4 regions of the Staphylococcus sp. 231237_7MaSpsaltlick genome follow, and region 2 is predicted to be linked to each of the others. Evidence: riboswitches for the same ligand, from Rfam matches in the RefSeq annotation. Region 2 holds a riboswitch; each other region holds the start of a gene.

Region 1 (7,713 bases), on a different contig from region 2:
CGTGCTGCCAAAATGATTAAATCATTTCGGTTGAATCCTGCTGTCATCTGGTCTAAATCTCGATATCCCGTTGGAATACCTGGCGTTTGACCACTGTTTTGATCTAATAATTCCGCATTCTCATATACTTCACCAAGTACATCTCGAATATCCTTAAATCCATCACTTTCACGTGAGGATGATAATTCTAATATACGACGTTCAGCGTCGTTAAGTATCGTATCTAGTTCCAGCTCATCATTATAACCATCATTCGCAATACTATCTGCAGTTTGTATTAATTTACGTTTAGTTGCGTGCTTAAATACAATCTCGGTATAGTATTGGATATTACGTGTTGTCGGCACATTACTTGATAATTCTGCAAGATATTGAGGCCCACCCGCTTCATTCAATCGACCGTCTTGTGTCAATTGATCCATAATGGTTACCACATCAATATCTCTGTTATCTTCATTGAGGTTCATCATTGCTCTAAAGATGTGTTGATGTGCGCCTCTATAAAATGACTCAGGAAGTAATACTTCCTGAGTTGTGTTGATTAATTCTGGATCTATGATAATGGCACCTAAGACAGACTGTTCAGCCTCATTACTGTGTGGCATTTGATTTTGTTCATACATTCCATCCATTGTGATTACACCTCATATCTCAATCCACTATTATTGTTCAACTGTGTGTACACGGATTGTACCTTCAACTTCTTTATCTAATTTAACTGGTACGTTAGTGTAACCTAATGCATGAATACCGTTTGGGAGATCCATTTTACGTTTATCAATTTTAATGTTGTGTTGTTCTTGTAATGCTTGCGTGATTTGTTTCGTACTTACTGAACCAAATAATTTACCGCCTTCGCCTGTTTTAGCAGACACTTCGACTTCAATTTCACTTAATTGTGCTTTTAATTGCTTAGCATCCTCAATTTCTTGTTGACGCTCTGCTTCTGCAGCTTTATTTTTTTGTTCTAATTGTTTTAAATTACCAGGTGTTGCTTCTACTGCATAATTTTTCTTTAATAAGAAGTTGTTTGCATAGCCTACTGGTACGTCTTTAACTTCGCCTTTTTTACCTTTACCTTTTACATCTTGTGTGAATATTACTTTCATGCATTTTCACTCCTACTCATTTGTTCTGTTATAGCTTGTTGTAATTTTTCTATCGCTTCATCCACTGTTACGTCTTTTAACTGTGTGGCTGCATTAGTTAAATGGCCACCACCACCAAGGGCTTCCATTGTTAACTGCACATTGACAGCACCAAGTGAGCGGGCAGACATACCTATTACATTTTCTTCTCTTCTTGCAATTACGTACGAAGCCTCTACACCATCTAAACTTAACAGTTCATCGGCAGCTTGTGCAACTGTAACAGGATGATAAATTTTATCGTTCGAACCGTGTGCAATAGCCACGCCATTTTCTTGTAGTTTCACTGTTTGAATCAATTCAGTACGATTGATATACGTATCAAGATCATCTTTCAAGAAATGTTGTGTCAATATTGTATCTGCGCCGTGCGCACGTAAGTAACTTGCTGCATCAAAGGTTCTAGAACCTGTACGTAACGTAAAGTTACGCGTATCTACAATAATACCAGCAAACATTACTGTTGATTCTAAACGTGTTAAACGTTGTTCTGTCGGTTGATACTCAAGTAACTCTGTCACAAGCTCTGCAGTTGAACTTGCATATGGTTCCATATAAACAAGTAATGGACTTGAAATAAAGCTTTCACCACGTCTATGATGATCAATAACCACTTTACGGTTAGCTTTATTTAAAATATTTTCATCAATGACCATTTCAGGTTTATGCGTATCTACAATGACTAACGTTGTCTTAGAAGTCATAATATCCCAAGCTTCATCCGATGTGATAAAACGATCTTTTAATTCTGGTTTTTCATTTACTGCGTCCATAACACGTCGTAATGTTGGATCAATGTCAGAATCATTTAAGACGATATACGCGTCTAAGTTATTCATCATTGCAAAACGTGAAACACCAATTGCACCACCGATTGCATCTAAGTCAGGACGTTTATGCCCCATGATAATAACTTTGTCACCTTCCATCAGAATATCTTTAAGCGCATGTGATATAACGCGTGCTCTAACTCGTGTACGTTTTTCCATTGGGTCAGTCTTACCACCATAGAAACGTACATTTCCGTTCATATTCTTGATAGCAACCTGATCACCACCACGTCCTAGGGCTAAATCTAAGCCTGATTGCGATAGTTCTCCTAAATCTATTAAATCTTCCGACCCTTCTCCGACACCAATGCTCAATGTTAATTGTGCACGATAACCAACGCTTTTTTCACGCAACTGGCTTAAAATACTAAAGTTTGTTGCTTCTATGTTGTTTAATATATCTTGATTTAAATAAGCAACAAATTGATCAGAGCTATAACGTTTGAAATAAATGTTATGCTCGCTAGCCCATCTACTAATCACACGCGTAACCATTGAGTTAATCTCTGATTTTTGTGTGTCATTCATATTTTGCGTAATCTCGTCATAATTGTCTAAGAACAATGTAGCAATAATTGGTTTAGAATCTTCATATAACTTATTTGTTTGTACTTCTTCAGTAATGTCGAAGAAATATAATACATGTTCTTTCTCAGAATAACGTACGCGGTAGTGGTACTCGTTTTCAGAAATCTCAACTTCTTGTGTTTTTTCTAATTGTTTTAAGATATTAGGATATACTTCATTAACTGGATCGGAAATTACATTACGCGTTAAGCGTTCCGACATAAATTTGTTCATCCACTCTATGTTTTCATTTTCATCTAAGATAATCATACCGATTGGCAAACTTTTAATTGCGATATTATTGCCTTCGGAGATATGACCGCTTAGATTATCAACATAGCTATCTAATTTCTGCAAAGCTTGTCTTACCATTATTGCTGTTACTACAATAATAATCACTAATACAACTGTCGCTATGCCTGCAATGAGCTGGTTAAAAACAAACCAAACTACTACAAGTGCAATTGCTGTGAGCGCCATAATAATAAATGGTAAAACTAACGCTTTTTTAGTGGATTGACGGTTCATTTTTCCACCTCAAATCATTTTTTAATGATACTTTTTAAGTTAATACACAAATCTATAACACCCAGGAGACTTACAATATGTGTTAATGGCATTAAAGCTGTCCCTATAACCATGAATAACACAGAAAGCGCGGTTGGCATTGATTTTGCCTTTCCGAAAAAGTGAATAACACTTAAGCCCTGAATATACATACATAATGATAACACAATTTCAAAGTTTAAAACGATACTTTGGAAAGTCCCTGCTTGGCTCGCAAACATAACACAAATCAAGACAATAATATACATCCATAATAGCGAGCGTTTCATTTGCCAAGCGTATAATGGTTTAAATATTGGTGTAGCGATTTTGAACTTACGTAAAATTGGAAAAGTAATAATTAAATTGATTAAAATAAGTAGAAATACTGCGATAATTACATAACTTGGTAATTGAACTGACATTTGGCGAAAACCTTCTTCAAGCATTTGCTTGTATTCAGCGCTTCCCGCAATTCCAGAAACGACGTTATGCATGTAATCTTTCACTGGTTTTACCAAAATTGTAGAACTCGGTATTTTATCAAACGTTTGTAGTCCCATAAACGCAATTAACGAGAACATACTAATATATGTAGTTGTTATATAGAGTATGCGTTCTTTAGATGTACGTTCTTTCAATAATTGGCCAATCACAAAACTCACTAAGAGTATGATGACCATGGTGCTTAACACAAATATATTACCTAATAATGTTGTTAACACTACTGTAATGACTGCTGTTAAACCGAATGATTCAATAGACTTATGCCATAAGATAATACCTGGAATCGTAGCAAAGATACTTAACACCAGGCCTAACGGAGGTAATATATGTAAAGCTAAAGCTACTACGATTAGCGTTAAGATACTAAGCACAGTTACTTTAGGGTATATTTTTGAAAACAATTTCGCCACTCCCATACTATTTTTGACTATAACTATTATTTTAACCTCTTTAAAACTTTTATACAATTATTGGCAATCCAAATACAGAAGATAACGATATACTACACTTTATATAGTTACGAATTTATTAAACGAATAGACTAACCAACATTTTACGATGCTACCTTCCAAATATTGCTACATTAAAATTTCACTTTATGTCACTCATCTTAAATGCTTACACAAAAAAGGATGTACTATATACGTTAGCCTACCCTCCCCTACCGAAAGTAGTCATACAGTCCCATCCTAAAATTGAATATATATTAGTGTTATTAAATCATTTTCTTTTAATTTTATATACTTTTAAGAAGTGATATAAATTAGGAGCCCAGTCATTAAAATTCAGTAAAAAGCCATCATGACCTACGTTATCTGGAACAAAGAAATGTTTATGATATTTAAAACGTTTTCCCACGGCACTTACCAAGTCATCTGGATATAACAAATCATCTGTGAAGCCCATCGTCATTACTTTAGTATCTAAATTACTAAACACTTCATCTACATCGTTGCGTCCTCTATCTACGTCATGGCTGTCTAAGACGTCCAGGAGTGTTAAATAGCATAGAGAATCAAAATGATTCATAAATTTATTACCTTGATGTTTTTGATAAGTTACAACTTGATCTGGTGAAAAGCGCTTATCATAACTCTTAGACGAACGATATGTTAAAAATCCTAACTGTCTTGCAATACTCATACCTTCTTTATTATCTAAATGAATCGCTTGTCTCGCTATCTCATTAAACGCACGACTATAAGATGATGTTTTGTCTGTAGCAGCAAGAATCACTGCTTTTTCAACATCAAATTTACGATTATATAATAACTCTATTGCTTGCATGCCACCTAATGAACCACCAATTAATATATTAATCTTTTCAAATCCTAATGTTTCAATACCTAATTCTATCGCACGTACGATATCTCTTAACGTAAGTGTTTCAGGGAAGTTTGGGTCTGTTAACGCAGAACTTGAACCATAAGGGCTACCAATAACATTAAATGTCAAAAACTGGTAATCATTAATAGGCATATAACCACCGTCAATAATACCTCTCCACCAACCAGGATTTTCATTTGTCCCATACGTTAAATGATTGCCTGTTAAAGCGTGACAAACCACAACAAGTGGTTGTCCTTTTAATCCTACATGTTCATAACGCAGTTTTAAGTTTGAGATGAATTCACCTGACTCTGTTGTGAATGGTCCTAATTCTAATGTATCAACCGTATAATTCGTCATGTTTTACCTCCTACTTAGTAAAAAAACTCCCCACTCATAAAATAAGTAAGAAGTTAAAAATACTTATCATTCGAGTCTATCGTTGGTATTAGCACCGTACTTTATAAGCCGGTTGCTGAAGCGTCCACGGGCCAAGTCCCTCAGCTTCTCGAAATAAGATTTGATTTTAATTGTATAAAACTATGCTTATAAATTCAGATAAAGTTAATGTATTAGTATAATCTGAAATATCTCAATTTTCTAATTATTTTTAGTTTAACGGATAATATAACTTACTTCAATAGGATTGTTTAAAATACCCAACGTAATACTGCCATAATGACAATGCCACTAAGTATAGTAATTGTTAAACTGCGTGATATCACAGCAATGACAATCGTCGGTAGCATAGTTATTAAGAATGGCACGTTAATACTATAACCCACCACGCCATCTTGTTGCTCGATAAGTCCGTCGATAATTAAAGCGGTGAATAATGTAATTGGAATAAATGAAAGCCATTTAATCACGCCTTCAGATAGCTTTATCTTAGTTATCAAAATGAACGGAATAATACGCGTGATCCACGTTACCACGCCGCATAACACGATAATTGTTAACATATGTATTGTCGTTGTCAACGTTCCATCACCACCCCAATTAGCGCTGCAATTGTCGAAGCTAATATAATAGCTAAATATGAAGGCATAAATAAACTTAAGGCAAACATCATTACAATCACGCATATAATCAATACAAAATATATATTTATTTTTGAACGTCTAATCCCTTCAAATTGTGAAACAGCTAAGAAAATAAACATAGCCGTAATTGCGAAATCTAATCCTAGCGATTCTGGTTGATGTATGTATTTTCCAAAGACCGCGCCAATAATACACGCAAATGTCCAAAACACATATGCCGTGACATTTAGCCCATGTAACCAACGGTCATTGATTTTCTCACCTTTTAAGTGTGGCGTAATTGCTACGCCAAATGTTTCATCTGTTACTAATGTAGAAAGACCGATTCTATTTAATAAACTATAGTTTTTATAACTTGGCGCAAGTGTCATACTTAATAAAAACATTCTTGAGTTCACAATGAACGTCGTCAATATAATTGCAGATATAGGGGTACCAGAAATAACAAGCGCACAAATAATAAACTGTGCCGCGCCCGCATATACTAACAAACAAAGTAAAATAATTTCCAACATACTAAAACCCGAGGCCACTGCAACAATTCCAAAAGACAGACCAACACCAGCGTAACCTAACAAAGTAGGAATACACGCTTTTACACCTTGTTTAAAAGTCATATGCGCCCCATTCCCCATTTTTCCACCCTCTTCCCTTCAACTCTAAAAACAGTAAATTCATTCTATTACAATAGCATAAAAACAATCAATACTTTTAGACGTTCGCTTGTGTGAGGTTAGACTAACGAGTGTCTTATAACATTGTTTAAAAGCTTTAAAAATAATTCAGAATTTTATGTTTTATTTTAGACTCCCCTGTTGCGTCATCACTTTTTAAATCGATTTAATAACTTTAGCAACATTGTTTTTATGTATTTCTCATACTCAACTTTTACACCTCCCCTACCCTCTCCGTACATATAAAAAAGTGCGTAGCTAATACTTTAACTACGCACTTTTAATAATTTATTTAATAGGACTGATGACTGTTTTTCCACCCATATACGGTACTAACGCTTCGGGAATTGTTACAGAACCATCTTCATTTTGATAATTTTCAACTATTGCAGCAAATGTACGTCCTACTGCTAAGCCACTACCATTAAGTGTATGTGCTAATTCTGGTTTAGCATTTTTATCACGTTTAAAACGAATATTTGAACGACGTGCTTGGAAATCAGTAATATTTGAACAAGAACTTATTTCTTTATATTCATTATAGCTTGGTAACCAAACTTCTAAATCATAAGTTTTACTTGAACCGAAACCGATATCGCCTGTACATAAAATAACACGGCGGTATGGTAAGCCTAATTCTTCTAAAATCGCTTCTGCGTGTTCAGTCATCTCATCTAGTGCCTTCCAAGAATCTTCTGGTTTTTCAAAACGAACCATTTCAACTTTATCGAATTGATGTAAACGGATAAGACCTCTTGTATCACGACCAGCTGATCCCGCTTCACTACGATAGCATGCTGATTGGGCAGTGAATTTAGCTGGTAATTCATCCGGCCCGATAATTTCATTACGGTAATAATTTGTCAGAGGTACTTCTGCAGTTGGTATTGTGTATAGACCCTCTTTTTCAACTTTAAATAAGTCTTCTTCAAACTTAGGTAATTGACCAGTACCATACATTGAATCAGCATTAACTAATTGCGGTACCATCATTTCTGTATAACCATGTTGTGTTGTATGTTTCGTAATCATATAGTTCATCAATGCTCTTTCTAATTGTGCACCTTCA
Region 2 (7,713 bases):
TTGAAAATTTGCCAGATGGTGAGAAAAGTTTATACAAACTAGAATGACTATAGTGTATGTACAATTTCATTATAAAATAATTACCGCTTATTCTAAAAGACATTGATAGGATAAGCGGTAGTTTTATATTCAATTTCTATGATAATGATTATTTATTGTAATAATGATTGGAGCACCACTGCTTGATTATATTTTTCATCTTTAGCGGCAAATAATAAAATAATGTATTTATCTGTCTCAGAAACTTTACTTTGTAGTTCTTCGAATGCTTCTTTTTGGTCAGCATTATCACGCAGTTCTTTTTCATATTTTTCTTTAAAAGCAGCATATAATTTGGGGTCATGGTTAAACCATTTTCTTAGTTCAGAAGTCGGTGCTACATCTTTTATCCAATGGTCTAAATTTGCATCGTCTTTAGATATACCTCTAGGCCATACGCGATCTACAAGTATTCGTAAACCGTCTCGTTGCTTGTCTTCATAGATTCTTTGAATATATACGGTCATGTAATAAACCTCCTTAAATATTTGCTATTCGTTATACTATTACCTTTAAAAATTGAAGGAAAAACATAGATGTATAATTAAGTAGTTATAATATAAAAGGGTATATAAATAAAAATGACGTTAGGAGTGACCGTAATGACTAAATTTGATCATATTGAACCACCTACTCAATTTCAATATCGTAAGGGCCAAGTTTTGATAAAAAATTTTTTTGAATTCACTTGTGATAATCGCATTTATTTTACAAATACAGTGTATAAAGACTTAGCAGATCAACAATACAAATTTAATATTGAAATTTTATCAGATATCGATAAGTATGGATTAGCATTAGATTTTAATGAAGTCGATAAATTATACCAAAAAGAAATTGAACCGTATTTAGATGGTCAATTGGTAAATGACACGTTGCCTGAAATGAATACAACCGCTGAAAATATTGCTATATGGATATGGGAACAATTTACTAAACACTTACCTAACGAGCATCAATTACAAAAATTAGAATTTTTCGAAACGTCATCTCAAGGCCTTGTACTAACAGCGAACTTGATGAAATAGTAAAATTGAGATTTTGTTTTAATGACGTAGCCTTGTGAAACCATTATTAAAATAAAATATAGACTCATGCTAGAACAACCTTATCGACTGTAAAAAAATGTTAATTCTAAATAGAAGTAGGTAAATGAAATCGAATTTTTAAATTGAGATTTTGTATACCTACTTTTTTGTTACAGTCTTTTGATTACAGGTATTGATATTTTGATTGTTATTTAGATATAAAATTCCTCCTAAAGCTATAAAAATGTTTTTGAAAAATAACCAAATAATATTCTGAAAATTGAGAAAATATGATATATTAGTATTTATTTCAGCTTAGGAGGAACTTCTATGATTAAAGTAAGTCCAAAACAATTTTTATATAATGTACTATCTGGTGTAGCCATTGCCATCGTAGCAGGATTGATACCTAACGCTATTTTAGGAGAACTATTCAAACTTTTCGCGCCTAAGTACGAAATTTTCCAAACATTATTACAAGTAGTAGAAAGTATTCAATTTACTGTACCATTATTAGTCGGTGCGCTAATAGCAATGAGGTTCAACTTATCACCTTTAGCAACGGCTGTTGTCGCAAGTTCTGCTTTTGTGGGTAGCGGCGCAGCGCAATTTAAAGATGGTGCTTGGATGCTTGTAGGTGTTGGAGATCTTATTAATACAATGATTACTGCAGCAATTGCGGTGTTTTTAATACTAGTTGTTGGAGAAAAGTTTGGTAGTTTAACATTAATTATTCTGCCAACTATTGTAGGTGTTATAGCTAGCTTTATTGGCGTTCTTATATTGCCATATGTTCAAATGATTACAACTGGTATTGGTAATTTAGTCAATACATTTACAGAATTGCAACCAATATTGATGTCTATGCTTATTGCATTAGTATTTAGTTTTATAATTATCTCACCGATATCAACTGTAGCTACTGCATTAGCTATAGGTATTAGTGGTTTAGCGGCTGGTTCTGCTTCACTTGGAATTGTGGCATGTGAGGGTGCGTTAGTTGCAGGTACGTTAAAAGTAAATAGAGCAGGAGTACCTATAACAATCTTTTTAGGCGGTGTGAAAATGATGATACCTAATATGGTAAGGCATCCTATTATTTTACTACCAATTTTCACAAATGCATTAGTCACTGGTTTTGTTGGCGCACTAATAGGAATTGGTGGGACAAAAGAATCAGCAGGATTTGGAATTATTGGGCTTGTTGGACCAATAAGTGCATTTAGATTTATGGAACATTCAGTATTATTGAACTTAATTTATGTATTTATTGCGTTTTTTGTAGTTCCATTTGTAATGGGATATTTGATAAATACATTTTATATGAAGACATTGAAATTATATGATAGACAAATCTTCAAATTCTTAGCGTAAAATTATACATAATAGCTAAAACGCATGGTTTATTTTGTAATATAATGTAATGTTTTGAAAATTGTATAAAAGAATCACATTTGATAAAAAGGCCACATAACAGTGACCTTTTTAATTTTAGACAAAAAAATTTGCAAGTTTCACTCCAAAATATAATTTTTTTATCTTTTTGTCATTTTACATTTGTGTAACAAAAAGGATGGTTGTAATAATTCAGACTATGAGATGTCATTCAACGAACAAAGTATAAAGCTTAATATAACAACACTATACACAATATATTTTGAAAAAAACGTGAGAATTATGCATTACAAAACAAAACAGCAATGTTTCAATGTTACAAAACGCCTTTGCTTTTGTAAAGTTTTGTTATGGAAGTGTAATATAAATAGCCGAAATATGTGTTATATTATTTGTGGCGAAAAAATAAAACACAAAAATTAATCGATTTCAGCACATACGATAAATAATTTAACGAAAATATAATTTTACTTAAAAAGATTTTAATTTGGAGGATTTTTTAATTATGAAGAAAACAATTTTAGCATCATCATTAGCAGTAGCATTAGGTGTAACAGGATATGCAACAACAGCAGACCACAATCAAGCTCACGCTTCAGAAGAAAATATCGACAAAGCGCATTTAGCTGATTTAGCTCAAAACAATCCTGAAGAATTAAACCAAAAACCATTACACGCTGGCGCGTATAACTATAACTTTGTTTTAGGTGGAAATGAATATACATTCACTTCAAATGGTCAATCTTGGTCATGGAATTACACAGCTGCAGGTGCTCAAAGTGCAACTTCTAGCTCAGTACAAGACGTAACTACTCAAGCAACTACAAACACTAACGAAACTTCAGCTAGTGAAGTAAGTGTCCAAAAACAATCAAGCAATACTCCAGTAGCAGCAGTTGAAGCGCCTAAAGCTTCTTCTAATACTCAAACAAGTGCTGCAACTAGAACTTACAAAGCTGCTCAAACATCAGCAGCATCAACTGGTGGATCAGTTAAAGCTCAATTCTTAGCTGCTGGTGGTACAGAAGCTATGTGGAATTCAATTGTAATGCCAGAATCAAGCGGTAACCCAAATGCAGTTAACCCAGCTGGTTACAGAGGTTTAGGTCAAACTAAAGAATCATGGGGAACTGGTTCAGTAGCTAGCCAAACTAAAGGTATGATTAACTACGGTGAAAGCCGTTACGGATCAATGGAAGAAGCAATTAATTTCCGTGCTGCTAACGGATGGTGGTAGGATCTAAAATAACTCAATAGAAACATTGAGTTATTTTAGATTGAACAACCCGAGGCATTTATGTCCTGGGTTGTATTATTTTATTAAGATTTTATATAAGTGACGTCGAAATCCTCTTTTTTATGAAGGTTTTGACGTCATTTTTTTGTTTGAAATTAGATTGACAAGCGTGAATATTCTGATAAAATTAATAATAATTTAAAATAAACTTATCCAGAGAAGCTGAGGGATTTGGCCTGATGAAGCTTCAGCAACAGACTTTGATATAAAAGTACTGTGCTACTTCCAACAAGCATTTGTGCTTGAAAGATAGGTGACATGTGTAACTATATGCCACACAGGTCGGCATATAGTTTTTTTAATAGGAGGAGTTTTATGGCAATTTCGGATAGATTGGCACAGATACCAGATAGTTATTTTGCAAAAACAATGGGACAGAAAGTAGAACATGGTCCTTTACCATTAATTAATATGGCTGTAGGTATTCCTGATGGTGAAACTCCCAAAGGAATTATTGACTGTTTTGCTGATGCGCTACGTCAGCCTGATAATCAAAAGTATGTTGCTTTCCATGGTAAAGACTCATTTAAGCAAGCAATAGTAGATTTTTATCAAAGACAATTTCAAGTTGAATTAGATAAAGAAGATGAGGTGTGCATTTTATATGGTACTAAAAATGGTCTTGTAGGTTTACCTACATGTATCGTGAATCCTGGAGAAAATGTGTTGTTACCAGATCCAGGCTATACAGATTATAAAGCTGGAGTATTACTTGCCGATGCACAACCACAACCACTCGTTTTGGAACCACCTTATTATTTACCTCAGTGGGACAAAATAAGCAAAGAAACATTACTCAATACACGTTTAGTTTATTTGACTTATCCAAATAACCCGACAGGTTCAGTTGCTACAAAATCAGTATTTGATGAAGCGATTGAACGTTTTAAAGGAACAAAGACAAAGATTGTTCATGATTTTGCATATAGTGCATTTGGCTTCGATGCTAAAAATCCTAGCATATTGCAGTCAGAAGGAGCAAAAGATCTAGCAATAGAAATATTCTCACTATCAAAAGGTTATAACATGTCAGGATTTCGTGTTGGCTTTGCTGTTGGAAACAAAGACATCATACAAGCATTAAAGAAATATCAATCACATACGCACGCAGGTATGTTTGGTGCATTGCAAGACGCAGCAACATACGCTTTGAATAACTACGATGCTTTTTTAGACGAACAAAATTTAACATTTAAACGTCGTAGAGATGAGTTTGAAGCTAAATTACAACAAGCAAATATACCTTTTGAGCCAATGAAAGGTGGTATTTTCTTATGGTTACGGACACCTAAAAACTTTAATGGAGAAAGTTTTGTTGATTATTTATTACAAGAACAGTCAATCCTTGTTGCACCAGGTATACCATTTGGAGAACACGGGGAACATTATGTGCGTATTTCTTTAGCGTTAGATGATGCATCGTTACTAGAAGCTGCAAAAAGAATACAATCGCTTAAGCACCTTTATGAATAGAATAATCTGATTGGAGTGATTAACTTATGACAAGTATTAAAATTTTTGGAGTAAGAGAAGAAGATATACCTTATATTAAAGCATGGTCTACAAAACACAATATAAATGTTGATTTAGATGAAGCACTACTTTCATCAGAAACTGTCGATCGCGTAAAAGGGTTTGATGGTGTTTCAATATCACAGCAAATTCCTTTTGATGAAGATGTATACCGCAAGTTACATGAATTTGGTATTAAACAGATTGCGCAACGAAGTGCTGGTTTTGATATATATGATTTCGAGTTAGCTCAAAAATATGATTTAATTATTTCTAACGTACCATCTTATTCGCCACATTCAATTGCTGAATATACGGTATCACAAGCACTTAATCTGGTTAGAAACTACAATGATATCCAACAAAAAACAGCTTCATATGATTTTAGATGGCAACCAGCTATCTTATCACGCTCTATTAAAGACTTGAAAGTTGCAGTTATAGGAACTGGTCGCATCGGTTCAATTGTTGCCAAAATATTTGCGCAAGGTTTTGAAGCTGAAGTTATTGCTTATGATATTGCGCCGCAGGACAGTTATAAGTCATTTTTAACTTATACAAATAGTATAGAAGAAGCTGTAAAAGAGGCAGATATTGTTACGGTGCATATCCCTGCAAGTAAGGATAATGATTATTTATTTGATGATATATTGTTTAATGAATTTAAACGAGGATCAGTATTTATCAATTGTGCTAGAGGTTCCATTGTAAAAACTAGTGCGCTATTACATGCGCTAGATAACGGTATTTTAAAAGGTGTAGCACTTGATACATATGAAGGCGAAAAGGGATTGTTTCCAAGTGATCAACGAAATTCTGAATTAGAGGACGAGGTATTAAAGCAACTTATCGAACGTCAAGATGTTATTGTTTCACCTCATATTGCCTTTTACACAGATGCAGCCGTTGAAAATCTCATTGTGGATGCTTTAGATGCGACAGTCGATGTTATTAAGACTGGTGATACTAAATTACGTGTAAATTAATAAGTAGGCAAGTGTGTATGTCTTAAATCGTAAGCTATTTTAAATATAAAAAGGGAGTGCGACAGAAAACTAATTTTTTAGAAAAGATTTCTGTCTCACTCCCGGCAAGGAGGACTAGAGTTGAAAAAGCTCGATTTAAAAGTTTTTTCAACTCAGTCAGCTACTGCTATTACACTAAGTTGAGACCGAGACATTATATATGTCCTAGCCACTTTACTTTGAGAACAAGGGTTAAGTGTCTTACGTTTTTATTTCAGCAAAGATACTTATATTTGATAAGTTTTTGAGATATTATTTTACGTCATAACCTTGCTCTTCTATTGCTTCATACATGTTTGGTGCTGCGACTTTGTTATCATCATAATCAACTTTAACATTACCTTGATCAAGATTAACATCAGCTGTTGATACACCATCTAGATTTGTTAGTGCACTTTCTACTGCATGTTTACAGTGTTCACAACTCATTCCTTCTACTTTAATTGTTTCGATTGCCATATCAATCACCTCCTTAAAATAATAAACTTCATTTGAATCATCTCAAAATTTAATTATAATTTCATGCGTTTTAATCTGAGTGCATTAGTGACAACACTTACTGAGCTTAAAGCCATCGCGGCACCAGCAACCCATGGTGCAAGTAATCCAAGTGCAGCAATTGGAATGCCTGCTACGTTGTAACCAAATGCCCAAAATAAGTTTTGGCGAATATTACGTATAGTTGATTTACTAGCTGTAATTGCTTTAGGTACTAGTAATAAATCACCACCAAGGATGGTAACATCAGCAGCTTCGATGGCAACTTCTGTACCTGTACCGATTGCTATGCCGATATCCGCTTGGACTAAAGCTGGGGCATCATTTACGCCATCTCCTACCATTGCTACCGTCTTATTATTAGCTTGTAATGATTCAACTTTAGATGCTTTTTCTTCTGGTAACACTTGTGCTATTACTGTGTCTATACCAACTTGTGAAGCGATGGCTTCAGCAGTACGTTGGTTATCACCAGTTAACATGACAACTTCTATATTTAAATCGTGTAACTGTTGGATTGCTTTGTTAGTAGAATCTTTGACTGTATCAGCTACTGCTATAGTGCCACGTAATTGTTGGTTAATCGCTATTAACATGGCAGTCTTACCTAACTGTTCGAATTGAGATAATTGTAGCTCAGAACAATCAATATCCACATGATATTCTTCTAAGAATTTACGGTTACCCACTAATAATGATTTTCCAGCAATCGTGGCTTTGATACCATGCCCAGGTACTGCTTCAAAATCATCAACTTCTAATAAATTAACTTGTTCTGATCTTGCATAATTAACAATAGCTTCGGCGAGTGGGTGTTCAGAAGCTTTTTCAGCGCTAGCTAATAATTGTAATGTTTCATTATCACCATCAAAGTCTGTGACTACAGGCGTTCCATGTGTGATTGTTCCAGTTTTATCTA
Region 3 (7,713 bases), on a different contig from region 2:
AATCTCTGACAATAAAAAAATGAATTCAAACATCATCGTGGAACGATGTCTTATCATTCTAAATGAATATTAAAAAGGCAATTTCTATATGATTTCAATAGAAATTGCCTTCTTATCGTTGTCCAAGAAATTTGTTTCTTAGACGCTTTGTATTTTATATTAAGTGCTTATTTTACTACTTCAACACTTAAATCTACATCAATATTGCCACGTGTTGCTTTTGAATATGGGCAAAAGTCGTGTGCATCTTGTAAATACTTTTCAGCATCTTCTTGTGATAATACATCTTTCACTTTTGCATCTATTGAGACGCTTAATTTTGGACTTTCTGCTTCAGGATCGTCTTCTAAACGGACTGTTAAAGTTACTTCTGGTTCTGCACCACGAACTTTATTTTGTTTTAAAATTAAATCAAATGCACCATTAAAGCATGACGCATAACCTGCTGCGAATAATTGTTCAGGATTTGTACCCTTTTCAGCATCAGCTTGAGCTGGTGGAATTACCGCTACGTCAATTGCTTTGTCATCAGTTTGAACGTGTCCATTACGTCCACCTGTATTTGTTGCTTTCGTTTCATATTTTACTGCCATTTAAAATACCTCCTTAAGGTCTTTATTCTTATGTCTACCCATTGTATAAAATTTAAACCATAGGAATTCGTTTTCATTATAAAATAAATTTTAATATGCTTGATGCAATATGCATATACCATCAAATTGGAGTGTATTATAGGCAGAAATGACTCAGGTTATGTAACGGGACTGGTTGTAATAAATAACTTTATCGTGGTGTGAAATGAATAGCGCAGTAAATGTGTTATGTATTGCTGATTCTGCTGAAAATAATAACTTGGCATTGTGTTATTTTCAAAATTTGTTATACAATAATTTTAATTATCTTACAAAGGGAGTACATATAATGACAAAAGTCGATATTGCTGTGACGATAGCTCCAGAAAACAAAATAACTGAAGAAACACTACAACAATTAAAACTGTATAGTGACTCATTTGAAATTATTGAATTGCGCATAGATCAGTGGCAAGCGTACAATAATGAATTATTGGAGCAAACTATTGAGTCAATAAAAGAGTTGAATATCAATAAACGATTATTGGTGACTTATAGAACGCAATCACAAGGTGGTGCAGGAACACTTGAAGATGATAATTATAGACAATTGTTATTCAATATTAGCAATGTCAATGGTGTTGATTTACTAGATATTGAATTTGACAAGTCTGTTAACAGAGATTTATTCATAGCACTTGTAAATGATGTGGAATCACAAGGTGTGGAAACTGTATTGTCATATCATGATTTCAAACAAACGCCGCCTATAGAAGAATTAAAGCATTTATATTTTAAAATGCATCAATTGTCACCAAGCTATATCAAGGTTGCTGTGATGCCACATGACAAGATGGATGTGCTACGCTTGTTAGAAGTGGTTTCTGAAACCGCTGATACAGTATCAGAAAAGGTGATTGGCATATCAATGTCTAAATTAGGTATTGTTTCAAGGACTGCGCAAGGTGTATTTGGTGGAGTAGTTTCCTATGGTTGTTTGGATACACCGAAAGCACCTGGTCAAATTCATGTTGAAACATTGAGAGCACAGTTGAATCTATATGAGTAATTTGAAAATATCGTCATTCTACATTATAATTGATAATAGTTATCAATAGAGAAAGGGCGATATAACTATGGAACTGCAAGAGGCTATTTCACAACGTAGAAGTGTAAAAATCTTTAAGAGAGATATGACTATAGATGAAGATGCATTATATGATGCGATTAAAAAGGCTGCTGATGCACCTAACCATGGACACAGGGAACCGTGGAGAGTGATTCACGTTGCTAAAGATAGATTGGGAAATATGAGTAAACAACTAACTCAAATTGCGTTTCATGATAAACCGAAAAAGCAAGAAGATCACTATCAAGTCGTTACTAATTTAGGTGGTATGTTGGTCTTGATTTTAAAGGAAGACCCTCATCAATTAGAAGGTTTAGAAGATCATTTGGCGTTTGGTGCTTATGTACAAAATTTAATGCTATTGTTGCATGAAGCAGGAATAGGTACATGTTGGAAGACGCCGCCTTATATTTTTGACAAAGAAGTCCAAGCTCTATTTAATATTCAGGAAAACGAACGTTTACTAGGATTTTTATATTTAACTGACTTAGAAGATAAAATGAATTATAGACCACGACATACCGAAAATATAATTGAAAAGTTTTAGCCCATTAAAAAAGGAGTGAGACCAAGAAGTCTATATCAATAGATTTTAGTCTCACTCCTTAATTTATTATTTAAATGTTTCTGCTAAGAAAGATTCAACTTGTTCTGGTGATTTAGCATTTGCAGAATGTAAGTGTGCTAATTTATTTCCATCTTTAAATACGAGTAGACTTGGAATTCCCATCACTTCATTGTCTGCAGCTACATCTTCTAATTCATCTCTGTTAACTGTAAACCATTGGTAATCATTATATTTTTCAGTTATTGGATCAATCCACATATCCATAGCTTTACAATCAGGGCACCAGCCTGCTTCGAATTTAACAATGACTGGTTGATCACTTTGAATTGTCTCTTTAAATTGATCAGTTGTATTAATAGGTTGCATAATTAATTCTCCTTTTTGATAGATTAGTAATACTATTATAGCGAAATTATAATTCTAATAAAAAAAATTAGCTTAATAATTAGAGCGTTTTATGAATAAATTTGATATATTAGTGATAACTAGACATAGGAGGTACAGAATAATGATAAAATTTTACCAGTATCCTAATTGTACAACATGTAAAAAAGCAGCAAAATTCTTAAAAGACTATGGCGTTAGCTTTGAACCAATTGATATTGTACAACACACACCTACTAAGAGTGAATTTAAAGAAATTTTAGCTGGAACAGATATTGAAATTAATAAACTTTTCAATACGCATGGCGCAAAATACAGAGAGTTAGGTCTCAAAGATAAGATAAATGATTTAACAGATGATGAAAAACTAGATTTACTAGCTTCAAACGGTATGCTAGTTAAACGACCACTTGCTGTATCTGGTGATAAAGTGACTGTTGGCTTTAAAGAAGACGAATATAAACAAGTTTGGTTATAAGACAATATTAGTCATGGCAATCAAGTAAAGCATAATAAATTTACAAAAAATGAAAACGCTTTATAAAAATGAGCGAAAAACGGTTGAAGGTGCAATGTTATCCCACTTTATAGTTGCCCTAATACCTTTCATATGGCATCATGAATATGTAATAACATTTAGGAGGGGATACTCGTGGCAGTACCAAACGAATTAAAATATTCTAAAGAACATGAATGGGTAAAAGTTGAAGGAAATACAGCAACAATTGGTATTACTGAATACGCTCAAAACGAATTAGGAGATATCGTATTCGTTGAATTACCAGAAGTTGATGATGAAATTAATGAAGGCGACACTTTTGGTAGTGTTGAATCTGTAAAAACTGTTTCTGAATTATATGCACCACTTTCAGGTAAAGTACTTAGCTCAAATGATGAGTTAGAGGATAGCCCTGAGTTTGTAAATGAATCACCATATGAAAAAGCATGGATGATTAAAATTGAATTAAGTGATGAAAGCCAATTAGAAGATTTATTATCAGCAGAACAATATTCTGAAATGATTGGTGAATAAACATGACTGAAACTCCTTGATCCTTTGAATCTGGGAGTTTTATTTTTATATGTAAAAATAGTGCAAATTATATTAAGGGGATGAATAATCTTTAACAATATAAAAAGAAGATGTTATATGCCGTGGTAATGCATAAAATAGATGCAATAATTAAATGTGAACAATTAAGTTATAGTCACATTTATCTAGAGTGTGCAAAGGTTACATGATAAAAATGTAAATAATGTTTATGCTTATTAACTAATGTGAAAAACTTAATAGAAGAGAATAACTATCAACATTTAGAGGGTGGATATCATGACGATACTGAACCAAGTAATCATTGTCGAGGGGAAGTCCGACAAGAAGAGGGTAAAGCAAGTTATAGATCAGCCAATTGAAATTATTTGTACGAATGGTACAATGGGCGTTGATAAATTAGATGCAATGATTGAATCATTATATGGAAAACAAGTGCATATACTTGTTGATTCAGATAATGAAGGTGAAAAAATCCGTAAATGGTTTAAACGTTATTTAAGTGAAAGTCATCATATTAGAATTGATAAACAATATTGTGAAGTTGCAAAATGTCCAAAGCCATATCTCTCACGAGTCCTAGAAAAAAATGGATTTAAAGTAAAGGATGAAGAGAGCATGGCAAAGGCTCAAATAGATTATATAGCTGAAAGGGTTAGTTTATTAACATGAACGTAGCAAAAGAAACGCGTGTCGATATACATGAACACGATGATAAAGAGAAATCACTGGTGTTTGGCTATACACCTACGTGTGGAACATGTAAAATATCTGAACGAATGTTAGACATCGCTAATGAAATCTTACAATTACCAATTACGAAAGTGGATTTGAATTTTTATCCAGAATATAGCCAAAAGCACGAAATTCAATCTGTACCCGTACTATTAGTCATGTCAAAAGGACAAGAGATAAAGCGTATTTACGCATTTCAGTCGGTACCTTATTTATTAGAAAATTTAAAATAGTTATTGACGAATCTCTAGTGCGATGGTAGGATTATTGATAATTAAATAAATGAAACTCTTATCACGAGAGGTGGAGGGATGTGCCCTACGAAGCCCGGCAACCGTCTGTAACAGAAATGGTGCCAATTCACAAAAAGTCTTATTGGACTTTTGGAGATGAGAGAAGCGGCAAATGCTTTCTCTATTCTTCGGTGAACAAGGGAAAGCATTTTTTAATTGATAGAGCAATACAAGGAGGCAACTATGATGATTGAGTTAAATCAAATAGTGAAAAGGTACAAAACTAAGAAACAAGACGTACTTGCTGTAGATCATGTTGATTTAAGCATTCAATCAGGCTCAATCTTTGGGGTAGTTGGTTTTTCTGGTGCAGGAAAGAGTACTTTAATCAGACTCTTAAATAATCTCGAACAGCCTACTTCAGGAGACGTTATCATTGATGGCGATACTATAGGGAAACTATCAAAATCAGAATTACGTAAAAAACGTCAAAAAGTGAGCATGATATTTCAACATTTTAACTTACTATGGTCAAGAACGGTTTTAAATAATATTACGTTTCCATTAGAAATTGCAGGTGTTTCAAGATCAGAAGCGAAACAACGTGCACTAGAACTAGTGGAGCTAGTAGGATTGAAAGGTAGAGAGGACGCTTATCCGTCAGAACTATCTGGTGGTCAGAAACAACGTGTTGGTATAGCAAGAGCATTGGCTAATGAGCCGAATGTATTACTATGTGATGAAGCAACGAGTGCACTTGACCCCCAAACAACAGATGAAATCTTAGATTTGCTGTTGAAAATCAAGGAACAACGTAATTTAACAATTGTGATCATTACACATGAAATGCAAGTCATTAGACGCATATGTGATGAAGTAGCCGTGATGGAAAATGGCCGAGTAATTGAACAAGGTGCAGTAACATCTGTCTTTGAAAACCCACAACACGATGTGACAAAACGTTTTGTCAAAGATGATCTAAATGATGATTTTGATGAGTCTATTACTGATTTAGTACATATTGATGATAATTCGTATATCGTACGTTTAAACTTTACAGGTAATAATACGACTGAACCACTTATCTCATATATTACAAAAACACATGATATTGATGTGAATATATTAGAAGCCAATATCAAACATTCTAAAGACGGTTCCATCGGATTCTTGGTATTACATTTACCGTCATTAGATTCAGAAAAGTTCGAAAAGTTCAAAAATGATTTAGAAGCGCAACATGTTTCATTGGAGGTGTTAAAGCATGGGTAATTCATTTAGTGACATACTCCAAGAAATGATTACAATGCCAAATGTTCAATGGAGTGAGGTTTGGATTGCAACATACGAGACATTGTATATGACAATTGTTTCTACGATATTTGCATTTATCTTTGGTTTGATTTTAGGTGTGTTATTATTCTTATCTGCTAAAAGTGATTCGAAGGCAGCTAGAATATTTTATAATATTGTATCGTTCATTGTTAACTTGTTCAGAGCGATACCATTCATTATCTTGATATTACTATTAATTCCTTTTACAAGCTTAGTACTTGGAACAATTAGTGGACCTACTGGTGCTTTACCAGCACTAATTATCGGTGCTGCACCATTCTATGCACGATTAGTCGAAATTGCATTTAAAGAAATCGACAAAGGTGTTATCGAGGCAGCATGGTCAATGGGTGCAAATACTTGGACTGTAGTTAAAAAGGTATTAATTCCTGAAGCAATGCCAGCATTAATCTCAGGTATTACGGTTACTGCCATCGCATTAGTTGGTTCAACGGCAATTGCCGGAGTTATTGGTGCAGGTGGGTTAGGTAACTTGGCATATTTAACTGGATTTACCCGAAACCAAAATGATGTCATTTTAGTTTCAACTATTTTAATACTTATTATTGTCTTTATCATTCAATTTATTGGTGATTGGGCTACAAATAAGATAGATAAGAGATAAAATTAAAAGGAGACTTAACGATATGAAAAAATTATTTAGTTTTGCTTCGGTTTTAGTTCTTGCACTTGTTTTAGCAGCTTGTGGTAATGGCGGCGGGAAAGATAAGACCATTACAGTTGGAGCATCACCAGCGCCACATGCAGAAATTTTGGAAAAGGCTAAACCATTACTTAAAGACAAAGGTTATAACTTAAAGATTAAAACAATTAACGACTACACTACGCCAAATAAATTATTAAATAAAGGTGAATTGGATGCAAACTTCTTCCAACATACACCATATTTAAAAACAGATAAAAAAGACAAAGGTTATAAAATTGAATCTGCTGGTAACGTACACTTAGAACCAATGGCTGTATATTCTAAAAAATATAAAAGCTTAAAAGACTTACCAAAAGGTGCAACAGTTTACGTATCAAACAACCCAGCTGAAGAAGGTAGATTCTTAAAATTCTTCGTTGATGAAGGTTTAATCAAATTGAAAAAAGGTGTAAAACCTGAAGACGCAACATTTAAAGATATCACTGAAAACAAAAAAGATATTAAATTTAACAACAAACAATCTGCAGAATACTTACCTAAGATCTATCAAAACCAAAAAGCAGATGCTGTAATTATTAACTCAAACTTTGCTATCGATCAAAAATTAAGTCCACAAAAAGATTCAATTGTTGTTGAGAAAGCAAAAGATAATCCATATGCTAACTTAATCGCAGTTAAAGAAGGACATAAAGACGATAAGAAAATCAAAGCATTAATGGAAGTATTACATTCTAAAGAAATCAAAGACTACATTAATAAAAAATATGATGGTGCAGTAGTACCAGCAAAATAACATCATGAATTTAAGTAAACCCTTTAACCTTAATGGTTAGAGGGTTATTTTATTGCTAAATAAAACTGAAAAAGGGCAAAAAAGTGCAGAATGTGCAAATTATCGGAAATTGATCACAAAAAATACACTCCAATTTGGAGTTATTAAACTTGTTTTGTTATACGTGAACACTTTTATATGTTCTGTGATAGCAAACAAAAAGATGATTCCTTGCATAATCTAATAATTAATGCGCAGAGTCATCTT
Region 4 (7,713 bases), on a different contig from region 2:
TCTTACATGATATACAATTTCGTAAGTCATATAAATCAAAAAGCTTCATAACCAAATAAATTAGCTATTTATTACGTTAATCACTAATATGTATTGCACATATTTACTACTTCCAAACTTTAATTTATCATGTTTTCTCAGTTCGCTTTCCTAGCATGTCATCTCACCATTGGTCTTTACCTACCATTGTTCACTTAGGCGTCTCGCCAGATACTCCACATGATGATGTATTTTTAAATCAACACCTTCAAATTAAATTTATCTACACTACAATTAATTACACGGAAATTATTATTTTCCGTTATCTACAAATAATACGCACCAAATTTAAATATAAAAAAGAGAGCTAATCAGCGATGGATTAGCTCTCTTTTATTTGAGAATGGGTAATTTAAATCCCATCCTCTCTATTCATTTCAAAAAATTGATTACGTTACTTTAGCAATGATATTAATTAAAAGATTCGATTTCATCCATAATGCGTTGTAAATCTTCGACAGTGTATTGAATACGACCATGGAAGACAAACTTATTAAAGAATTCATCCAATTGTTCTGGACCAACAAGCACTTTAGAATTTGAACTTTGTGCATAGTTTGTGATTGTAACAGCACCTTCATTCTTCGGATTAAAGTACAAGATAGTCGTCGGTGTGAATTTCAAGTTCAATTCTGTTTGAATATCGCCTGCTAACTTTTCAATATCATTAATATGCTCAGTATAATTAACAAAATTCAATGATTTCTTATCATCATTTTGATCTAATACTAATGTTTGAGCCTTTTGCTTATCAAGATCTAATGTATCAAAGACTTGCTCAATCATTGGTTGATCTTTGAATTGATTAGAACTGATGCCATTATAGACATGACCTTTTAACAATTGGGAATCAATTATATATAACCCTGTACGTGTTAATACTAAATGACTGATATGTTGCACATCACTAAATTCATTTCGTGGTAAAAAGATATTTGCCATAATATGCATATCTTCAGGTCTAATTCGCTTTTCATTTACTAAGCGTTCCCGAATACCAATCAATCTCATATCTGTTACGTACTCACTATGATTTTTTGAGAAAAGTTTCAGTGCATCAATTTCTCTATCTTTAGTATTGACTGTCGCATCATATTCTTCTTTTTGTTTTGTAACAGTCTTTTTATTTTCGATTCTTTCTTTTTCTAATTCTTCTTCGTGTGTTTCTTTTAACTTTTGTTCTTTAGATTGATATTGCTCTTCAATCTTTTTCTGTGCTTTCTTCTTACTGTTTAAAGCAGCAATAAATAAAATCAAACAAATAATTGCTACGATAATTGCCACGATTAAACCAATTTCTAAAGGTCCCAATGAGTTCATAACAATAACGCTCCTTTATGTGATCAGTAACTTTATTATAATGGAAATCATCTGTTTATTCGAGTGTAAACTCTACACTTAAGGCAATTTATTATGCTTGTACAGAATCTTTCAATAAGTTGACTTTATCAAGTTTCTCCCATGGTAACAACACATCCGTACGACCAAAATGACCATATGCTGCAGTTTGTTTATAAATAGGATGTTTTAAATCTAACATTTTTATAATTCCTGCCGGTCTTAAATCAAAGTGAGTTCTAACCGCTTCAACTAACACACTTTCATTCACTTTGCCTGTACCAAATGTATCGATTGATATAGAAACTGGCTCTGCAACACCAATTGCGTAAGCAAGTTGCACTTCACATTTATCAGCTAAGCCTGCTGCAACAATGTTCTTAGCTACATAACGTGCTGCATATGCTGCTGAACGGTCAACTTTTGTAGGATCCTTACCACTAAAGCATCCACCACCATGGCGTGCATATCCGCCATACGTATCTACAATAATCTTACGACCTGTTAAGCCCGCATCTCCTTGAGGTCCACCAATTACAAATCGACCAGTAGGATTGATGTAGAATTTTGTTTGTTCATCTAGTAAATCTTTTTGAACTGTTGGATAAATAACGTGCTCTTTAATATCATTTTGAATTTGTTCTAATTCAATATCTTCAGCATGTTGCGTAGAAACTACAATTGTGTCAATACGGCTTGGTTTATCATGTTCATCATATTCAACAGTTACTTGCACTTTACCATCTGGGCGAAGATAGTCTAATATGCCATCTTTCCTTACATCTGATAAACGTTTAGATAATTGATGAGATAAGAAAATTGGCAATGGCATATAAGTATCTGTTTCATTTGTTGCATAGCCGAACATTAAGCCTTGGTCTCCGGCACCTGTAGCCTCTATTTCAGCCTCAGATAAATCATCGCGATATTCTAATGCAGTATCCACACCTTGAGCGATGTCAGGTGATTGTTCGTCTATCGCTGTTAATACTGCCATTGTTTGACTATCATAACCAAATTTAGCACGCGTATAGCCAATCTCTTTAATTGTCTCTCTTACTACCTTAGGAATATCAACATAAGTAGTTGTTGATATTTCACCTGAAATTAACGCCATACCAGTCGTAACTGTCGTTTCACAAGCTACTCGTGCATTTGGGTCATCCTTTAATATTTCATCTAAAATCGCATCTGAAACTTGGTCGGCAATTTTATCTGGATGTCCTTCTGTTACAGATTCTGATGTGAATAATCTTCTATTGTAAGTCATAATTTGCTCCTTTAGTTTTAAATTACGAATATTCTCTATACTGTGAGCTCATTAAAAAAGGGCCCTTTCACTATATTAAATAGAGAGAAGGCCCTAATACGTCCATTCGCTCTTATCGTTCAGACGGTATTTGTCTGCAAACGGTTTGGCACCTTTCTTCGTATTAAGAAGAGGTTGCTGGGCTTCATTGGGTCCATGTCCCTCCGCCTCTCAGGATAAGAGAATCCGTTAATCACTATAGTACCGAAGTTAAGTAATAATGTCAATTTAACATTTATTAATATAAATTTTAAATTCCCTTTAAAATGATGTGTACTAATAAATCATATGTGTTATACTTTTTAATTGTAAAGGCTTACAATACAAATAACTTTGGAGGGATTGAGTATGGCTGTAGATACATACACATACACTAATAAAATCGAAAACATTTTGGGCAAAACGTCATCATTATTCCAACTTTCTACAACACAATTGTATAACAAGATTTTAAATAATGGTGAGGGTGAATTAACAGAACTTGGAGCAATTAATGCAAAGACTGGTAAATATACTGGACGTTCACCTAAAGACAAATTCATCGTGACAGAACCATCTTATAGAGATTCTATCGATTGGGGCAATATCAACCAACCTATCGAAGAGGAAACATTTTTAAAATTATATGACAAAGTTCTTGAATACCTAGATCAAAAGGACGAACTTTATGTCTTTAATGGTTATGCAGGTAGTGACGAAGAATCACAGTTAAAGTTAACAGTAATCAATGAACTTGCTTGGCATAATTTATTCGCCCAAAACATGTTTATACGTCCAAAATCTAAAGAAGAAGCACAAGAAATTAAAGCTAATTTCACAATCGTGTCAGCGCCACATTTTAAAGCTAATCCAGAAGTAGATGGTACAAATTCTGAAACATTTATCATTACTTCATTTAAACACAAAGTTATTTTAATCGGTGGTACTGAATATGCAGGTGAAATGAAGAAAGGTATTTTCTCTGTAATGAATTACCTGTTGCCGAAAGATAATATTATGAGTATGCATTGCTCTGCTAACGTCGGCGAAAAAGGCGATGTTGCACTATTCTTCGGTCTTTCAGGAACAGGTAAAACAACGTTATCCGCAGATCCTACACGTAAATTAATTGGTGATGATGAGCACGGATGGAATGACAATGGAATCTTCAATATTGAAGGTGGTTGTTATGCAAAAGCAATTAACCTTTCATATAAAAAGGAACCACAAATTTACGACGCTATCCAGTATGGAACAATTTTAGAAAACGTTGTCGTTGATGAAGACGGTGATGTAGATTTCGATGATAATAAATACACAGAGAATACACGTGCTGCATACCCTATCAATCATATTGATAACATTGTAACACCATCAAAAGCTGCACATCCTAATACAATTATTTTCCTAACTGCAGATGCATTTGGTGTATTACCTCCAATTTCCAAATTATCTAAAGATCAAGCAATGTATCATTTCTTAAGTGGTTTCACTGCTAAATTAGCAGGTACTGAACGTGGCGTTACAGAACCTGAACCATCATTCTCAACATGCTTCGGCTCACCTTTCTTGCCATTAAATGCAAAGGTATATGCAGATTTACTAGGAGACCTAATCGATAAACATGATGTTGATGTCTATCTCGTGAACACTGGTTGGACTGGTGGTAAATATGGTGTTGGTAGAAGAATCAGCTTAAACTATACTAGACAAATGGTAAACCAAGCCATTACCGGTAAACTTAAAGATGCTGAATACATTAAAGATGATATGTTCGGATTAAATATTCCAATTCATGTCGAAGATGTACCTCAAACATTATTAAATCCAATTAACGCTTGGAGCAAATCAGATGAGTACAAAGCGCAAGCTCAAGATTTAATCGACCGCTTCAAACGTAATTTTGAAAAGTTTGGTGAAGAAGTATCTGACCTAGCAAAAAATGGTGGATTTAAATAATACCAAAAAAGACCGTGTGCCTAACACACGGTCTTTTTTATATTAATTAACAAAAATATATATTTTTTTAAACATTCAGGCTATTATATTCCAACTCATTGTAGAAGACGCTTATATTACATGTAGTGTTGCTGAATACAATCATTTTCAACATCCGTCATCCACTGCTTAACAGCGTTTAATGCATATTTAATTGCAGGAGGTCTTGGTACATGACCTTCATCCATTTGATAAAATGTACGAAATGTCACGTTTCTTTCAGACAATTTACATTCTAAATGATATGCTTGATGTATACCTACTTGTTTATCCTTGCCACCATGCACAATGAAGATGGGCGGACACTCTGAGTTTATTGATGTCAATGCATCTCGCTTAGCATAAGCCGCATAATCTTTCTTTGGATGACCAATCATTCTGCGTAACATTCCTCTTAAATCAACACGTTCTTCATACATTAAATGTATATTCGACACGCCACCCCAAATGATAAAGCTTGAAACTGGCAATGCTTGGAAAGTTAATAAACCTTGTAAGCCACCCCTAGAAAAACCAATCATATGTATTGCAGCATCGGGATACATGTCATGTAATATTCGAACAGCAACACATACATCATCCAAATCACTACCATAAAATTCATCTTTACCTTCACTACCATTATTGCCACGATAATAAGGGCCAAATACTAAAGTGTGCGCATCAGAAAATTGCATCAAACGTCCTGTACGAACCATCCCTACCTGTCCTTTACCTCCGCGCAAATATATAACTATGCGTTTCACAGTACGTGTTGGTCGCATCATCAGACCACGAACCTTTAAATTATCAACCAAGTACGTAACCTCTTCAAATATATGATCTAAACTCTCGACTGGCATGCGCTTATGATTTATAAAAGCCAATTTCCATCACTCTTTCTAAGCATTGTAAAATTGCTGCATCTTTCAATAAATAGCTCTTTTTGTTGCTCGGTACTTCTGAAACATCATTAAAGCATAAAGGACCGTGCGTTTCATAATAATTTAACTGTTGCTCTAAGACATCTACGGTGACCATAAACACATCTTTTGTAAATCTTTTACCGCAAGTTCTTTCTACATAATATTGGGCAATATAATGAAATGTTTCTCCAACAGCACCAGTTTCTTCAAACAATTCCCTTTTTGCAGCAACTAAACTGGTTTCCCCAGGTTCAACCTTGCCTCCCGGAAATTCAATACCTCTTACTTTATGTTGTGTGAATAATAATTTCCCTTGATAGTTCGGAATGATTAGAACGTGTTCACCGTCAGGAATATCTGAATCGTCTTTATACGTTAAATATACATTATCATTTTCTTTATCTTTAAACTTCACGCTCATCACTCTTCCTCTTTCTATGTTAAACTAACAATGCTATGATTTTAGTTGGAGGCTAATTATATGAAAAAAATTTTCCTTGGACTCATTTATATTTATCAACATTATATTTCACCCGTGACACCAGCAACGTGTAGATTCTATCCTACTTGTTCTGAATACACACGCGAAGCAATCGTTGTTTATGGTCCATTTAAAGGTACATGGCTAGGAATCAAACGCATACTGAAATGCCATCCACTGCATAAAGGCGGATTCGATCCAGTTCCGTTAAAGAAGAATAAGTCAACTAAAGATTAATATATACGTTTAAGTCTTGATGTCAGTACTGTTGGAGGTTCAAATTGAATAGAACCTCCTTTTAATATGCCTGAATTTGCAACTACATCTTGCTCAAAATAATATCCAGCTGGTGTAATATCACTTGGGAAGTCTGCCCATTGAGCAACCATCGCTGTAAAATAGCGACTTAATCCATATTCATACATGCCACCTATAACCACTTTACCACCATATTGTTTAATAACATCAATTAATTCGATTACGCGATCAATACCACCTAACCTAAACGGTTTGACAATGATAACCTCGACATTATATCTATGTAACGCATCTATTATATTTGCTTTCGATGTCGCTTTTTCATCAATCGCTACAGTGGGAATCGTATTAGTGTCATATGCCATTAATTGGTCCAACGTTGCAAATGGTTCCTCCAAATAAAGTATGTCCGCTTCACTTAAAATCTGCAATTTATCTCGTTCATTATCCGTTAAACTTTCGTTAGCATCAATAGCTATCTGTAAATTAAATGGTAGAGCTTGAACCTTTTGAACATCATTCAATATGTTATCAGACCATTTAAGTTTAACTCTTTGCGGCTCTGTCTCTCTCAATTGTAGTAAATTACTATCTGTTAAACCGCTCACAGTCGCACCATAAGGCACATTAAATTGTTCTAGCTTATAGAACATTTGATAAAACGCCATCACTAACATACTTCTTGTTGCAGGATAACCTTCCAATCCTTCCAAGGATGCTTGAACGGTTTGCATTGAATCAAAGGTCTTTCCTTGATAAGTTTTATACCAATATTTAACTTGAGATAAGACGTCTGATATTGTTTCATCATCATACCAATTTGTTTCAAATGCATTGCACTCACCATAATACGTTTTACCATTACTCATCTTTAGACTCACAAATAATGATTTTCTATAGTCTAATTTGGCCTTGGGTGTTATCACAGGATGTTTAAAATGCGTTTGATATTCAAATAGTTTCATCTCAATCAATTTCATAAGAAAACTCCTAGCTATGATTTAAATTGATTTCTTTGCAATTTGCCAGTAGAGGTATATGGCAATGCTTGAACTCGTCTATATACTTTAGGTACTTTATATTTTGCTAAATGTTGTTCTAAGTAATCTTTTAAATCAAGTTCTTGGATCTCCTCTTGAGCCACATAATAAAGACATGGCACCTCACCCCAAACATCATCTTTAATACCAATACATAATGCATCTTCTATTGTTGGATATTGTTTGGCAATTGATTCTATTTGATATGGATAAATATTTTCACCACCACTAATGATCAAATCCTTACGTCGATCATATACCATTACATAACCTTCGCTATTAATTTCTGCAATATCACCCGTTTTAAAATAGCCTTCTGAATCAAAGCTATCTGCAGTATTTTGTGGATATAAATACCCATTCATC

The links. Region 2 has a riboswitch for S-adenosylmethionine ahead of ACF91D_RS02475 (aminotransferase class I/II-fold pyridoxal phosphate-dependent enzyme). Riboswitches for the same ligand answer to the same signal wherever they lie in the genome.
Region 1: it holds a riboswitch for S-adenosylmethionine, as region 2 does, so the genes downstream of both, metX (homoserine O-acetyltransferase MetX) here and ACF91D_RS02475 (aminotransferase class I/II-fold pyridoxal phosphate-dependent enzyme) in region 2, are expected to answer to the same signal.
Region 3: it holds a riboswitch for S-adenosylmethionine, as region 2 does, so the genes downstream of both, ACF91D_RS06245 (methionine ABC transporter ATP-binding protein) here and ACF91D_RS02475 (aminotransferase class I/II-fold pyridoxal phosphate-dependent enzyme) in region 2, are expected to answer to the same signal.
Region 4: it holds a riboswitch for S-adenosylmethionine, as region 2 does, so the genes downstream of both, metK (methionine adenosyltransferase) here and ACF91D_RS02475 (aminotransferase class I/II-fold pyridoxal phosphate-dependent enzyme) in region 2, are expected to answer to the same signal.

Annotation. Positions count from the first base shown of each region.
Region 1 covers NZ_JBICNX010000002.1:324,472-332,184, reverse strand. The annotation lists gene dnaB (replicative DNA helicase) at 1-632, opposite strand, end outside; gene rplI (50S ribosomal protein L9) at 663-1,109, opposite strand; gene ACF91D_RS04590 (DHH family phosphoesterase) at 1,106-3,073, opposite strand; gene ACF91D_RS04585 (DUF2232 domain-containing protein) at 3,088-4,014, opposite strand; gene metX (homoserine O-acetyltransferase MetX) at 4,319-5,287, opposite strand; SAM riboswitch class I at 5,348-5,447, opposite strand; gene ACF91D_RS04575 (AzlD domain-containing protein) at 5,578-5,907, opposite strand; gene ACF91D_RS04570 (AzlC family ABC transporter permease) at 5,904-6,605, opposite strand; gene serS (serine--tRNA ligase) at 6,933-7,713, opposite strand, start outside.
Region 2 covers NZ_JBICNX010000001.1:498,469-506,181, reverse strand. The annotation lists gene ACF91D_RS02500 (M23 family metallopeptidase) at 1-47, shown strand, start outside; gene ACF91D_RS02495 (DUF488 domain-containing protein) at 153-506, opposite strand; gene ACF91D_RS02490 (6-pyruvoyl trahydropterin synthase family protein) at 642-1,067, shown strand; gene ACF91D_RS02485 (PTS sugar transporter subunit IIC) at 1,398-2,441, shown strand; gene ACF91D_RS02480 (aggregation-promoting factor C-terminal-like domain-containing protein) at 2,968-3,699, shown strand; SAM riboswitch class I at 3,906-4,015, shown strand; gene ACF91D_RS02475 (aminotransferase class I/II-fold pyridoxal phosphate-dependent enzyme) at 4,075-5,232, shown strand; gene ACF91D_RS02470 (D-lactate dehydrogenase) at 5,259-6,257, shown strand; gene copZ (copper chaperone CopZ) at 6,549-6,755, opposite strand; gene ACF91D_RS02460 (heavy metal translocating P-type ATPase) at 6,809-7,713, opposite strand, start outside.
Region 3 covers NZ_JBICNX010000003.1:70,162-77,874, reverse strand. The annotation lists gene ACF91D_RS06285 (organic hydroperoxide resistance protein) at 168-593, opposite strand; gene aroD (type I 3-dehydroquinate dehydratase) at 922-1,641, shown strand; gene ACF91D_RS06275 (nitroreductase family protein) at 1,709-2,248, shown strand; gene ACF91D_RS06270 (thioredoxin family protein) at 2,315-2,635, opposite strand; gene ACF91D_RS06265 (arsenate reductase family protein) at 2,778-3,131, shown strand; gene gcvH (glycine cleavage system protein GcvH) at 3,306-3,686, shown strand; gene ACF91D_RS06255 (toprim domain-containing protein) at 3,984-4,376, shown strand; gene ACF91D_RS06250 (thioredoxin family protein) at 4,373-4,672, shown strand; SAM riboswitch class I at 4,728-4,835, shown strand; gene ACF91D_RS06245 (methionine ABC transporter ATP-binding protein) at 4,919-5,944, shown strand; gene ACF91D_RS06240 (methionine ABC transporter permease) at 5,937-6,632, shown strand; gene ACF91D_RS06235 (MetQ/NlpA family ABC transporter substrate-binding protein) at 6,655-7,467, shown strand; gene ACF91D_RS06230 (hypothetical protein) at 7,694-7,713, opposite strand, start outside.
Region 4 covers NZ_JBICNX010000029.1:1,863-9,575, forward strand. The annotation lists gene ACF91D_RS26460 (NERD domain-containing protein) at 451-1,359, opposite strand; gene metK (methionine adenosyltransferase) at 1,451-2,647, opposite strand; SAM riboswitch class I at 2,757-2,869, opposite strand; gene pckA (phosphoenolpyruvate carboxykinase (ATP)) at 3,035-4,624, shown strand; gene ACF91D_RS26475 (alpha/beta hydrolase family protein) at 4,741-5,529, opposite strand; gene ytkD (RNA deprotection pyrophosphohydrolase) at 5,510-5,989, opposite strand; gene yidD (membrane protein insertion efficiency factor YidD) at 6,050-6,286, shown strand; gene menC (o-succinylbenzoate synthase) at 6,283-7,287, opposite strand; gene menE (o-succinylbenzoate--CoA ligase) at 7,302-7,713, opposite strand, start outside.